DNA from 2 places in the Nocardia sp. NPDC004123 genome. Region 1 is predicted to be linked to the other one. Evidence: riboswitches for the same ligand, from Rfam matches in the RefSeq annotation. Region 1 holds a riboswitch; the other holds the start of a gene.
What was found. Region 1 has a riboswitch for ZMP and ZTP ahead of glyA (serine hydroxymethyltransferase). Riboswitches for the same ligand answer to the same signal wherever they lie in the genome.

Region 1 (4,933 bases):
GTCCGCATCAATGTCGCCAGCGCGACCCGCCGCGGGGAATTGCTACGCATTCTCGCCAGCGTCGACCACGAGATCCGCCGCTTCGTCGCACGCTATATCGCCACGGAGATCTCCAAACCGCACATCCAGGCAGCCACCGATATCGATGTCGCCGCCCGACTCGATGCCGCCTGGAAGCTATGAACCAACGTGACGACTGATCTCGTGCGGCGAGGGTAACTCGCCGGGTACGTCCACAATAGGTTCGGCTCCCAACCGCCGGCACGGATGCGAAACTGCCGACGGCACCGAGCCGTCCGCTGAAGTCCCGGGGAGGCGGGGGAGCTCAGAGTTTCCGGAGTCGCAGCCGGTTGATGGAGTGGTCGGAGTCCTTGCGCAGCACCAGCGTCGCGCGCGGGCGCGTCGGCAGGATGTTCTCCACCAGATTCGGGCGGTTGGTGTTGTGCCAGATTTCCTTGGCCTGGTTGCTGGCTTCCTGGTCGTTGAAGTTCGCGTAGTGGTGGAAGTGCGAATTCGGATCCTGGAAGGCGGTCCTGCGCAGCGACAGGAAGCGCTGCACGTACCAGTTCTCGATGTCCTCGATGCGGGCGTCGACATAGACCGAGAAGTCGAACAGGTCCGACACCATCAGCCGCGGCCCGGTCTGCAGCACGTTCAGGCCCTCGACGATCAGAATGTCGGGCTGGCGCACGCAGTGGTATTCGCCGGGCACGATGTCGTAGGCGATGTGCGAGTAGACGGGCGCGCACACCTCGTGCGCACCGGATTTCACCTCGGTGACGAAGCGCAGCAGCTTGCGCCGGTCGTAGGACTCCGGGAAGCCCTTGCGGTGCATGATGCCGCGCCGGGTGAGTTCGGCTGTCGGGTACAGGAATCCGTCGGTGGTGACCAGATCCACCCGCGGATGGTGGTCCCAGCGCGCCAGCAGCGCCTGCAGCACACGCGCGGTGGTGGACTTGCCGACGGCCACCGAGCCCGCCACGCCGATGACGAACGGCACCTGACGGTCCGGGTGGGTCTCGCCGAGGAAGGTGGCGGTGGCGGCGAACAGGCGCTGCCGGGCCGCGACCTGGAGGTGGATGAGACGGGCCAGGGGGAGGTAGACCTCGGCCACCTCCTCGAGGTCGATCTGCTCACCCAGACCGCGCAGGCCGACCAGTTCTTCCTCGGTGAGGACCAGGGGAGTCGACTTGCGCAGGGTGCGCCACTGCTTGCGGTCGAATTCCACGTAGGGGCTGGGCTCGCTCATCCGCGCCATTATTCGTGTCCCCGCACTCGAGACCCGCGTCCCCGTACTCGACACTCGTGTCCCCGCATTCGGGCCGGCCGACAACAACAGCTCTCGGGAAGCCGCATCGTCGCCGTGCCCGGCGATCCGGCCAACACTCCACGCATAGCCGAATTGTGCTCGGCTCCAACATTCGGGTGAACACCAGGTGTTGCTACTGACGGGTAACTCTAGTGAGATGGGCAACACCTCAGCCCCTGGGCGTATCCGGTGAGGTTGCACGACAGGCTGATACGGGCGGCTGAAGGACATAATGGTTCGCGGCCCGTCTCGATTCTGGACTGAGTGGAGCGGGGGAGCGCAGCGGAGGAGCGGAGGGAGGGAAGAATCGAGACCTCCAGGGCCGCGAACCCGCCCGGAGCGAAGCGGAGGGCAAATTGAACAGAGCGCATCCACTGGTCACTGAATATCTGCGGCTGGGTCTGGCATTCGACCGGCTCGAAGAGGGTTTCGTGGACGCCTATACCGGCGATCCCGGCCTGCGCCGCGAGGTGGAGAACGCGCCCGCGCCGGAGCCGCGTGATATCGCCCACGGGGCAGCCGCACTGCGCAAGGAACTGCCCGAGGCGGGCCTGCCCGCGGAGCGCGTCGAATTCCTGGATGCGCACCTGCGGGCGATGGAATGCTCGGGCCGCAAATTCGCCGGCGAGGACATCAACTTCGTCGACGAGGTCCGGGCCTACTTCGACGTGGCTATCACCCCCGGCGATACCGAGAACTACCGTGAGGCACACCGGCAGCTGGACGAGGTGCTGCCCGGTGACGGCGAACTGCTCGACCGGATTACCGTGCACCGCCGCCAGGACGAGATTCCGCCCGAACGCCTGAAGGAATGCGTGGCCGCGTTCTCCGGCGCGCTGCGGGAACTCGTGCGCGACCGCTATCCGCTGCCGGACAACGAGCACGTGGAATACGAAGTGGTGGGCGACAAGCCGTGGTCGGGCTTCAACTATTACCTGGGCAACTATCAATCCCGGGTGGCCATCAATTCCGATCTCAAGCAGCACATGTCACAGCTGCCGCAACTGATCGCGCACGAGGCCTACCCGGGTCATCACACCGAGCACTGCCGGAAAGAGGCCGGGCTGGTGGGCGCGGGGCAGGCCGAGCAGACGCTGTTCCTGGTGAACACCCCGCAGTGCCTGATGGCGGAGGGGCTGGCCGATCTGGCCCTGAAGTCGATCGTCGGCCCGGGCTGGGGCCGCTGGGCGCAGGAGATCTACGCGGACCTGGGGCTGCGCTTCGATGGCGAACGCGCCGAAAGGATTTCGAACGCGTCCGCGAATCTGCTGAGCGTGCGCCAGGATGCCGCGCTGCTGCTGCACGATCGCCGGCGGGATGCCGGCGAGGTGTCGGAATTTCTGCAGCGCTGGAGTCTGGTCACTCCGGAGCGGGCCGCGCAATCGCTGCGATTCCTGTCATCGCCGCTGTGGCGGGCCTATATCTCCACCTATGTGGAGGGATATCGATTGCTGGGAGGGTGGCTGGACCGGGCAGCCGATCCGGAAGACCGGTCCGAGCGTTTTCGCCGTCTCTTGGACGAACCCCTCACACCCGGCGCGATCCGCCGCATGTGAGGGGTACTCCCCGACGTCCTGATTGGTGCTTACGCGCCCCAGCTGGCACAGGACGCGCCGCCGCTGGACATGGTGCACATGGTCTTGAGCAGGGTGAAGATCAGGGACTGGATGGTGGTGGCGTCAGCGCTCATGAAAGATTCCTCGAAAGATCGGATGGGCCAATGTCACTGGCGTAACTGTGCCAGCGCGGCGATACATTACCGAGATTTGTTGCCCTGCCATAGCCTGATTTCATAGTGATGTCCACCGCTCACGGCGATTCGGTCGTCTCTCCTGCGCCGACGATTCCTCTGCCCCCAATTTCCGGGGCACGATTCCTTCGCGCGTGGCGACCGGCGGATGGTCGCCGCCGGTCGCGAGATAGGATGACCGGACCGCGACTGGCGCACTCGAGGTGGAAGCAACCACCGGGAAGCACCGAAGTCCGGCACCGCGCGCCTGGGTGCCTGGCGACCCCCGAACCGTATTCGGGGTACCCGGACAACGGAGGTGCGCGATGAACGAGACAGAGAACCCCCGGATCGGCTCGGCGGCAGCGGCCAATAGACTCGGCGGCGTGACCCAGACGAGCGCCTCTGTCAACAGCCAGTCCCTCGCCGAACTCGATCCCGAGGTCGCGTCCGCGATGGGCGGCGAACTCGCTCGCCAGCGCGACACCCTCGAGATGATCGCCTCGGAGAACTTCGTGCCGCGCGCGGTGCTGCAGGCGCAGGGCAGCGTGCTCACCAACAAGTACGCCGAGGGCTACCCGGGTCGCCGCTACTACGGCGGCTGCGAGAACGTCGACATCGTCGAGGATCTGGCCCGCGCCCGCGTCAAGGAGCTGTTCGGCGCGGAATTCGCCAATGTCCAGCCGCATTCGGGCGCGCAGGCCAATGCCGCGGTGCTGATGGCGCTGATGAACCCGGGCGAGAAGCTGCTGGGCCTGGATCTGGCGCACGGCGGTCACCTCACCCACGGCATGCGCCTGAACTTCTCCGGCAAGCTGTACGAGGTCCACGCCTACGGCGTCGCCAAGGAAGACCACCGCGTCGACATGGACGAGGTGCGCAAGATCGCCCGCGACACCCGCCCGAAGGTGATCGTGGCCGGCTGGTCAGCGTACCCCCGGCACCTGGACTTCGCTGCCTTCCGTGAGATCGCGGACGAGGTCGGCGCCTACCTGTGGGTCGACATGGCGCACTTCGCCGGTCTGGTCGCGGCCGGGCTGCACCCGTCGCCGGTGCCGCACGCGGACGTGGTGTCCTCGACCGTGCACAAGACCCTGGGCGGCCCCCGTTCCGGTCTGATCCTGGCCAAGCAGGAGTTCGCCAAGAAGCTGAACTCCGCGGTCTTCCCGGGTCAGCAGGGCGGCCCGCTCATGCACGCCATCGCCGCCAAGGCCGTGGCCTTCAAGATCGCCGGCAGCGCGGAGTTCAAGGAGCGCCAGGAGCGCACCATCTCCGGCGCCAAGATCCTCGCTGAGCGCCTGACCGCGCCCGACGCCAAGGCCAAGGGCATCACCGTGCTCACCGGCGGCACCGACGTGCACCTGGTGCTGGTGGACCTGCGCAACTCGCAGCTGGACGGTCAGCAGGGCGAGGATCTGCTGCACGAAATCGGAATCACCGTGAACCGCAACGCCGTTCCGTTCGACCCGCGCCCGCCGATGGTCACCTCCGGCCTGCGCATCGGCACCCCGGCGCTGGCCACCCGCGGCTTCGGCGACGAGCAGTTCACCGAGGTCGCCGACATCATCGCCGCCGCCCTCACCGGCTCCGCCGACCTGGACTCGCTGCGTCAGCGCGTTTCCACGCTGGCGCAGGACTTCCCGCTGTACGACGGCCTGGAGGACTGGCGCCTGCTGGGCTGAGGCCCGCCGGACAACCGAGAGCCCGCCGCGATTCCATGATCGCGGCGGGCTCTCCGCGTCGCGGTGCGACTCTGGGTCGCGATGAGATTCGTTGCCCGCCAGGGATTCCCGGCTAGAACGACCAGAACTTGCGCGGCCCGCCCGTGAGGCTCGGTGCGTCCGCGGTCACGGTGGCGATCAGCTGCTTGGGATGCGGGTTCACCCAGTTCCGTT
Region 2 (4,933 bases), on a different contig from region 1:
CGTCGACCGGGTGCCTCGCGCCTAAACTCGGCTTGGCCATGTTTCCCGAAGACCGGAGGCATACGGTGCTAACGATCGGCCAGCTCGCGGCAACCGCCCGCGTGACCGTGCGCACCGTCCGCCACTACCACCAGGTCGGCCTGTTGCCCGAGCCTGAGCGCGATGCCTCCGGCTATCGCCGCTACAGCGCGCAGGCGGCGGTAGATCTGGTCCGGATCAGGACTCTTGCCGATGCCGGAATGCCGCTGGCCCGCATCGACGCGCTGCTGCACGCACAGCCAACCGAATTCGCAGCTGCCATCACCGATATCGACACCGCCTTGCGGACCAAGATCGAGCAGCTCACCGAGCATCGCCGCCGCATCGCCGAATTGGCAAGCGGCGAAGAGCTTGTCCTGCAACCCGAGATGGTCGCCATCCTGAACCGGCTTCGCAGTCTCGGAGTCAGCGAACGGACCGTCCGACTCGAACGCGACTGGTCGATCCTGATGCAGGCGTCGGACCCGCATGCGGTGCCGCAATGGATACGGGACAAGAACGCCGGCTTCGACGACCCCGAGAAGATGCGCCTGTATCTCGCGTGTGATCAATCAGTCGACTGGGATCCGGACGATCCGCGCGTGGATCGGCTCATCAACGACCTGGAAACATGGGAGATCGAACACGAAGGCAACAGCAGCCGGCCAGCGAACCCGACGCCTGTCTTTTCCCTGCTCCTCAGGGAGTCACCGGCATGGCATCGAATCGTCGATACGCTCGCCCGCCGTGCCGAGCGGCGCCGAACCGTCATGCCCGACAGCTGACCGCCGGCCCCTGGTGTCACGGGTCGTGCTGCGATATGTCGGTTGGGCCGGCCATCCCGGCTCGCCGACATATCGAACCTGAGCCTCACAAATCCCGAATCGCCTTTGCTCACCGGCGATTACGACTGAGGAGTGGATCCTGACCATCGCTCAGCACCATCACTGAACGCTGTGGACGGGCGCGACCACGGTGTTCTTCGCCGTCTTTCGGCTACGACGCCAGCAGTTGCGGGCGGCCGGGGACCGAACGCGCTATACCGCAAAGTGCGCGGCCCGAACTGGTCGGCGCGGGCCTGTGGAAGATCGATGGGCCCAGCGCCTCACAGGTGCCCACACACATGCGACGCGCGGATGTCAGCGGGCAAATTTTGCGACGGCCTGCGCGGTGACCGGCGTGAAGAGGTTGATCAGGTTGCCATCGGGGTCGCGAAGCAGCAATGAGCGATTGCCCCACGGCATCGTCGTGGGCTCGTTGACGAAATCGTCGACCGTATCGCGCAACCGCTGGTAGTCGGCATCGACGTCGGGGACCAGGAACTCGATGATCGCGGTGTGGTTGTCCGCTGGGCGCGCGCTGCCGGCCGCGAACAACGCGACGGTGCGGGTGCTTCCGATCGCGAGTGTGCCGGACGGTGTGACGATTTCGGCGAAATCCGGTGTAGCCCAGGTGGCTTCGACACCGGTCAGGTGCTGATAGAAGCCGACCAGTCGTTGGATGTCGCCGGTGATCAGACGGATCGAGACGAGATTCATGCGTACTCCTGTTTGTTGGTTGGGGCGGCGGTTGCGCCGCCCGCAGGCCACGTTAGAGCCAATACCGGACAGTTTCCGCCCGGTATACATGCGAGAATTTTCTGATGACGCGCCCCACCGCCCGAGTGCTGGCCCTCCTCGAGTTGTTGCAGGCCGGCGGCACCCATACCGTCGGCGAACTCGCCGGACGGCTGGGCGTCGATGAACGCACCGTCAGGCGATACGTCACCCATCTCACCGACCTGGAGATCCCTGTTCGATCGGTGCGTGGCCGCTACGGGGGATATCGCCTCGCCCCGGGGTACCGAATGCCGCCGCTGATGCTGACCGATGACGAAGCGGTGGCTGTGTTGCTCGGACTCCTCACCACCCGCGGCGTCGGTCAATCGACAACAGCCGCCCACGCGGCCGACACCGTGACGGCCAAACTCCGTCGCGTCCTGCCCGCACGTCTGACTTCCCGGCTGGACGCACTGATCAGCACCGCCGAATTCACCGAGGATGCCCGCTCGGAGGTCGCCGTCGAGACCGCGGTCCTCCTCCGGCTCGCCGAGGCTACCCGCGAGCGCCGACCTGTCGCGATCGATTACACCGACCGGAACGGGCGCCGCACTGACCGGACTGTACATCCATACGGGCTCGTCGCCCACTCCGGCCGGTGGTACCTGACGGGGATGGACAGCAACAGTGACGAAGTACGTCAGTTCCGGCTCGACCGCATCACGGCGGTGACGACACTGCCCGGAACGTTCACTCCGCCAGCGGGATTCGAGCCGACCGCGCATCTGCTGTCCGCACTTGCCACGGCGCCCTATCGGTACGAGGTATCGATCCGAGTCCAGGGCACCCTCACCCAGGTCCGCCCACTGCTCCCCGCGACGATCGCGACCGTGCACGAGATCGACCCACCACTCCCTGACGCCCACCCGTGGGTCCGGGTCAGAATGCGAGCCGAACAGCTCGACTGGATTCCCCCCGTCCTGGCCGGCCTGAACCTCCCTTTCGTCATCGAACACCCCGACGCACTCAACGACGCCGCCCGCGCCCTGGCCCGCCGACTCACCGCAGCCGCCGACGGTCCATCCGAAGCCCACCGGTAGACCCATGCCGCCACACCGCGCGAACGTACGGGAATACCGTCACCCGCGCTGTTCGACCGGCCGGCGCGCGGCGCCGGAAGCCCAACGGCCCGAGCGCCGTACGGCAGCCGGCAGTGCAGGCAAATGCCGAGTTTCGGCGACCGGTGCAGTCCAGCACAGTCCGCCGTAGAACAGTGGTTTCCGGGCTGTTGCAAAATGCGCCGAGTCGGCGATTGTGACGTCACGTCGGGGGCAAATGACCTGCGGCCCTGCATGATCGGTCGACAGCGGTCCACGTAGACATGTGACTCGGGTCACGGCTGAAATCCGCGCCTAATTTGCAACAGCCCGTTTCGCGCCAATTCCTCAGCTGTAGTGCACGTTTAGAACGGTTGGGTTAGCCGTTCATGCGGGCATGGCAGCGTGCTCTTCTCCCGCTGGTCGTATGGTTGGAGTCGGCTGCGGGGCCTGCCGTGCGAGCGCACGCACATACCGAAATCCAGTGCGCCTTGGTCAGTCTGGATGTTCGGTCTGTCATGGGTTAGCGTGTGGTCGATCGCGACTGGCGTTACGTGGGCCGACCACGAGGAAGCGCAGTATCGGAGCGTCGTACGCCTGGGTGCTCCCCATCTCGAGACGAGAGACGGGGTATGGCAATGGACTTGCGCTATGGCATGAATCCACATCAACAGGCGCGGGTATCGGCTGGCGGTGACCATATTCGAGTGGTGCACGGCGCGGCGTCGATGATCAACTACCTCGATGCGCTCAATGCCTGGCAACTGGTCGCCGAGGCCAGTCGAGCCACAGGCAAGGCGGCTGCGGCATCGTTCAAGCACGTTTCCCCGGCCGGTGCGGCGCTCGCCGGAGACCTCGATGAAACCATGTGTGACAGTTGGGGATTGGGCGACAGCTCGGTGGGCCCGATCACGGCGGCCTATGTGCGGGCGCGCGACGCCGATCCCCGTTCGTCCTACGGCGACATGATCGCGGTGTCCGAACCGGTTGATCACGAGCTCGCCGAACTGTTGGCCTCGGTCGTCTCCGATGGCATCATCGCGCCGGGTTATGCACCCGGAACCGTAGCGGCATTGAGCCGCAAGAAGAGCGGGCGATTCGTCGTATTCGAGATCGATCCCGCATTCCAGCCACCCAAGACGGAGATTCGAACTGTCTTCGGCGTCAGCTTCGAACAGGACCGCGACCATTCGCCGATCACCGAAGACCTGCTGCATGTGGCTGTCGGCGACCCCATCAGCCGCAACGCGACGATCGATGCACTGCTGGGCATGGTGACCGCCCGGTACACCCAATCCAATTCTGTCGTTTACGTCCGGGACGGCATGAGTATCGGTGTCGGTGCCGGACAGCAGTCGCGAATCGACTGCACATTGCTCGCCGGAAGTAAGGCACGCACCTGGTGGACTCGGCGGCACCCCGCCGTTCAAAAGATGCCACTGCCTGCGACGATGGCGCGTCAGCAACGGTTGAATTGGCAGATCTCCACCGCCGCAGGCACTCTCACTCCCGCACAATCGCGTGAACTTGTCTCGAGCCTCACCCGATCCCACAGATTCCTGGAAGAGGCCGAACGGGTCAGCTGGGCCCATCAGCTCGCGGGCGTCTCACTCGTCTCCGACGGGTACCTCCCGTTCCGGGACAACATCGACGTTGCTGCCGAACACGGGGTTGAGCTCGTCATCGAGCCCGGCGGTGCTCTCCAATCAAACGTTATCGCCGATGCTTGCCGCGAACGCCGCATCACCCTCGCCCGCACCGGAGTTCGACTCTTCCACCACTGAATCGCGGCGACTGCCGAGGCCCATCGATCGCAATCATCCGCTCGTGCCGGATACCGCGCTGGCCGAACCGGCCAGCGCGAGCGCTCCGAAGATCAACGGGCTGAGGTCATCTCACCCGACTGGGCCCGGCCGGCAGTGCACGGAAATGCCGAATATCGCGCGCTCGTCACCGGCCGCTGATGTCGTACGGCCCAGTTCGGGTTCGATCGGTGCGGGGTTTTCGCGTCGGAGTAAATAGCATCAGGTCGGCCGGCAATAGGACCTCGCCAGCGACGGCCATTGGCGAGTTCCGCTCTGTTGGCGGTGTGGCGTCGCCACGCCCGATTTCAGCGGTGGACGTGTCGTGGCGACTATGTGGACGCATCTACTCCGCGGTCCTGTCCGCGCGCACGGGTATCAAATGTGACGAAGTCCAACCGTGAAACGTGATGCAGGTCATTGCCCAAGGCGGCGTGATTGGGCATCGTCGTCAATTCATTTTGGAAAGAACCTGGTT

Region 2: linked by a shared signal. The riboswitch ahead of ACWEQQ_RS17555 (phosphoribosylaminoimidazolecarboxamide formyltransferase) and the one ahead of glyA (serine hydroxymethyltransferase) in region 1 are both predicted to bind ZMP and ZTP.

What each region holds. Positions count from the first base shown of each region.
Region 1 is NZ_JBSGGG010000014.1:258,941-263,873, forward strand. It holds gene ACWEQQ_RS22200 (hypothetical protein) at 1-183, shown strand, start outside; gene coaA (type I pantothenate kinase) at 326-1,258, opposite strand; gene ACWEQQ_RS22210 (DUF885 domain-containing protein) at 1,666-2,865, shown strand; ZMP/ZTP riboswitch at 3,235-3,319, shown strand; gene glyA (serine hydroxymethyltransferase) at 3,425-4,720, shown strand; gene ACWEQQ_RS22220 (glutaredoxin domain-containing protein) at 4,833-4,933, opposite strand, start outside.
Region 2 is NZ_JBSGGG010000011.1:98,927-103,859, reverse strand. It holds gene ACWEQQ_RS17575 (alpha/beta fold hydrolase) at 1-25, shown strand, start outside; gene ACWEQQ_RS17570 (MerR family transcriptional regulator) at 39-803, shown strand; gene ACWEQQ_RS17565 (VOC family protein) at 1,158-1,556, opposite strand; gene ACWEQQ_RS17560 (helix-turn-helix transcriptional regulator) at 1,661-2,656, shown strand; ZMP/ZTP riboswitch at 3,184-3,263, shown strand; gene ACWEQQ_RS17555 (phosphoribosylaminoimidazolecarboxamide formyltransferase) at 3,292-4,437, shown strand.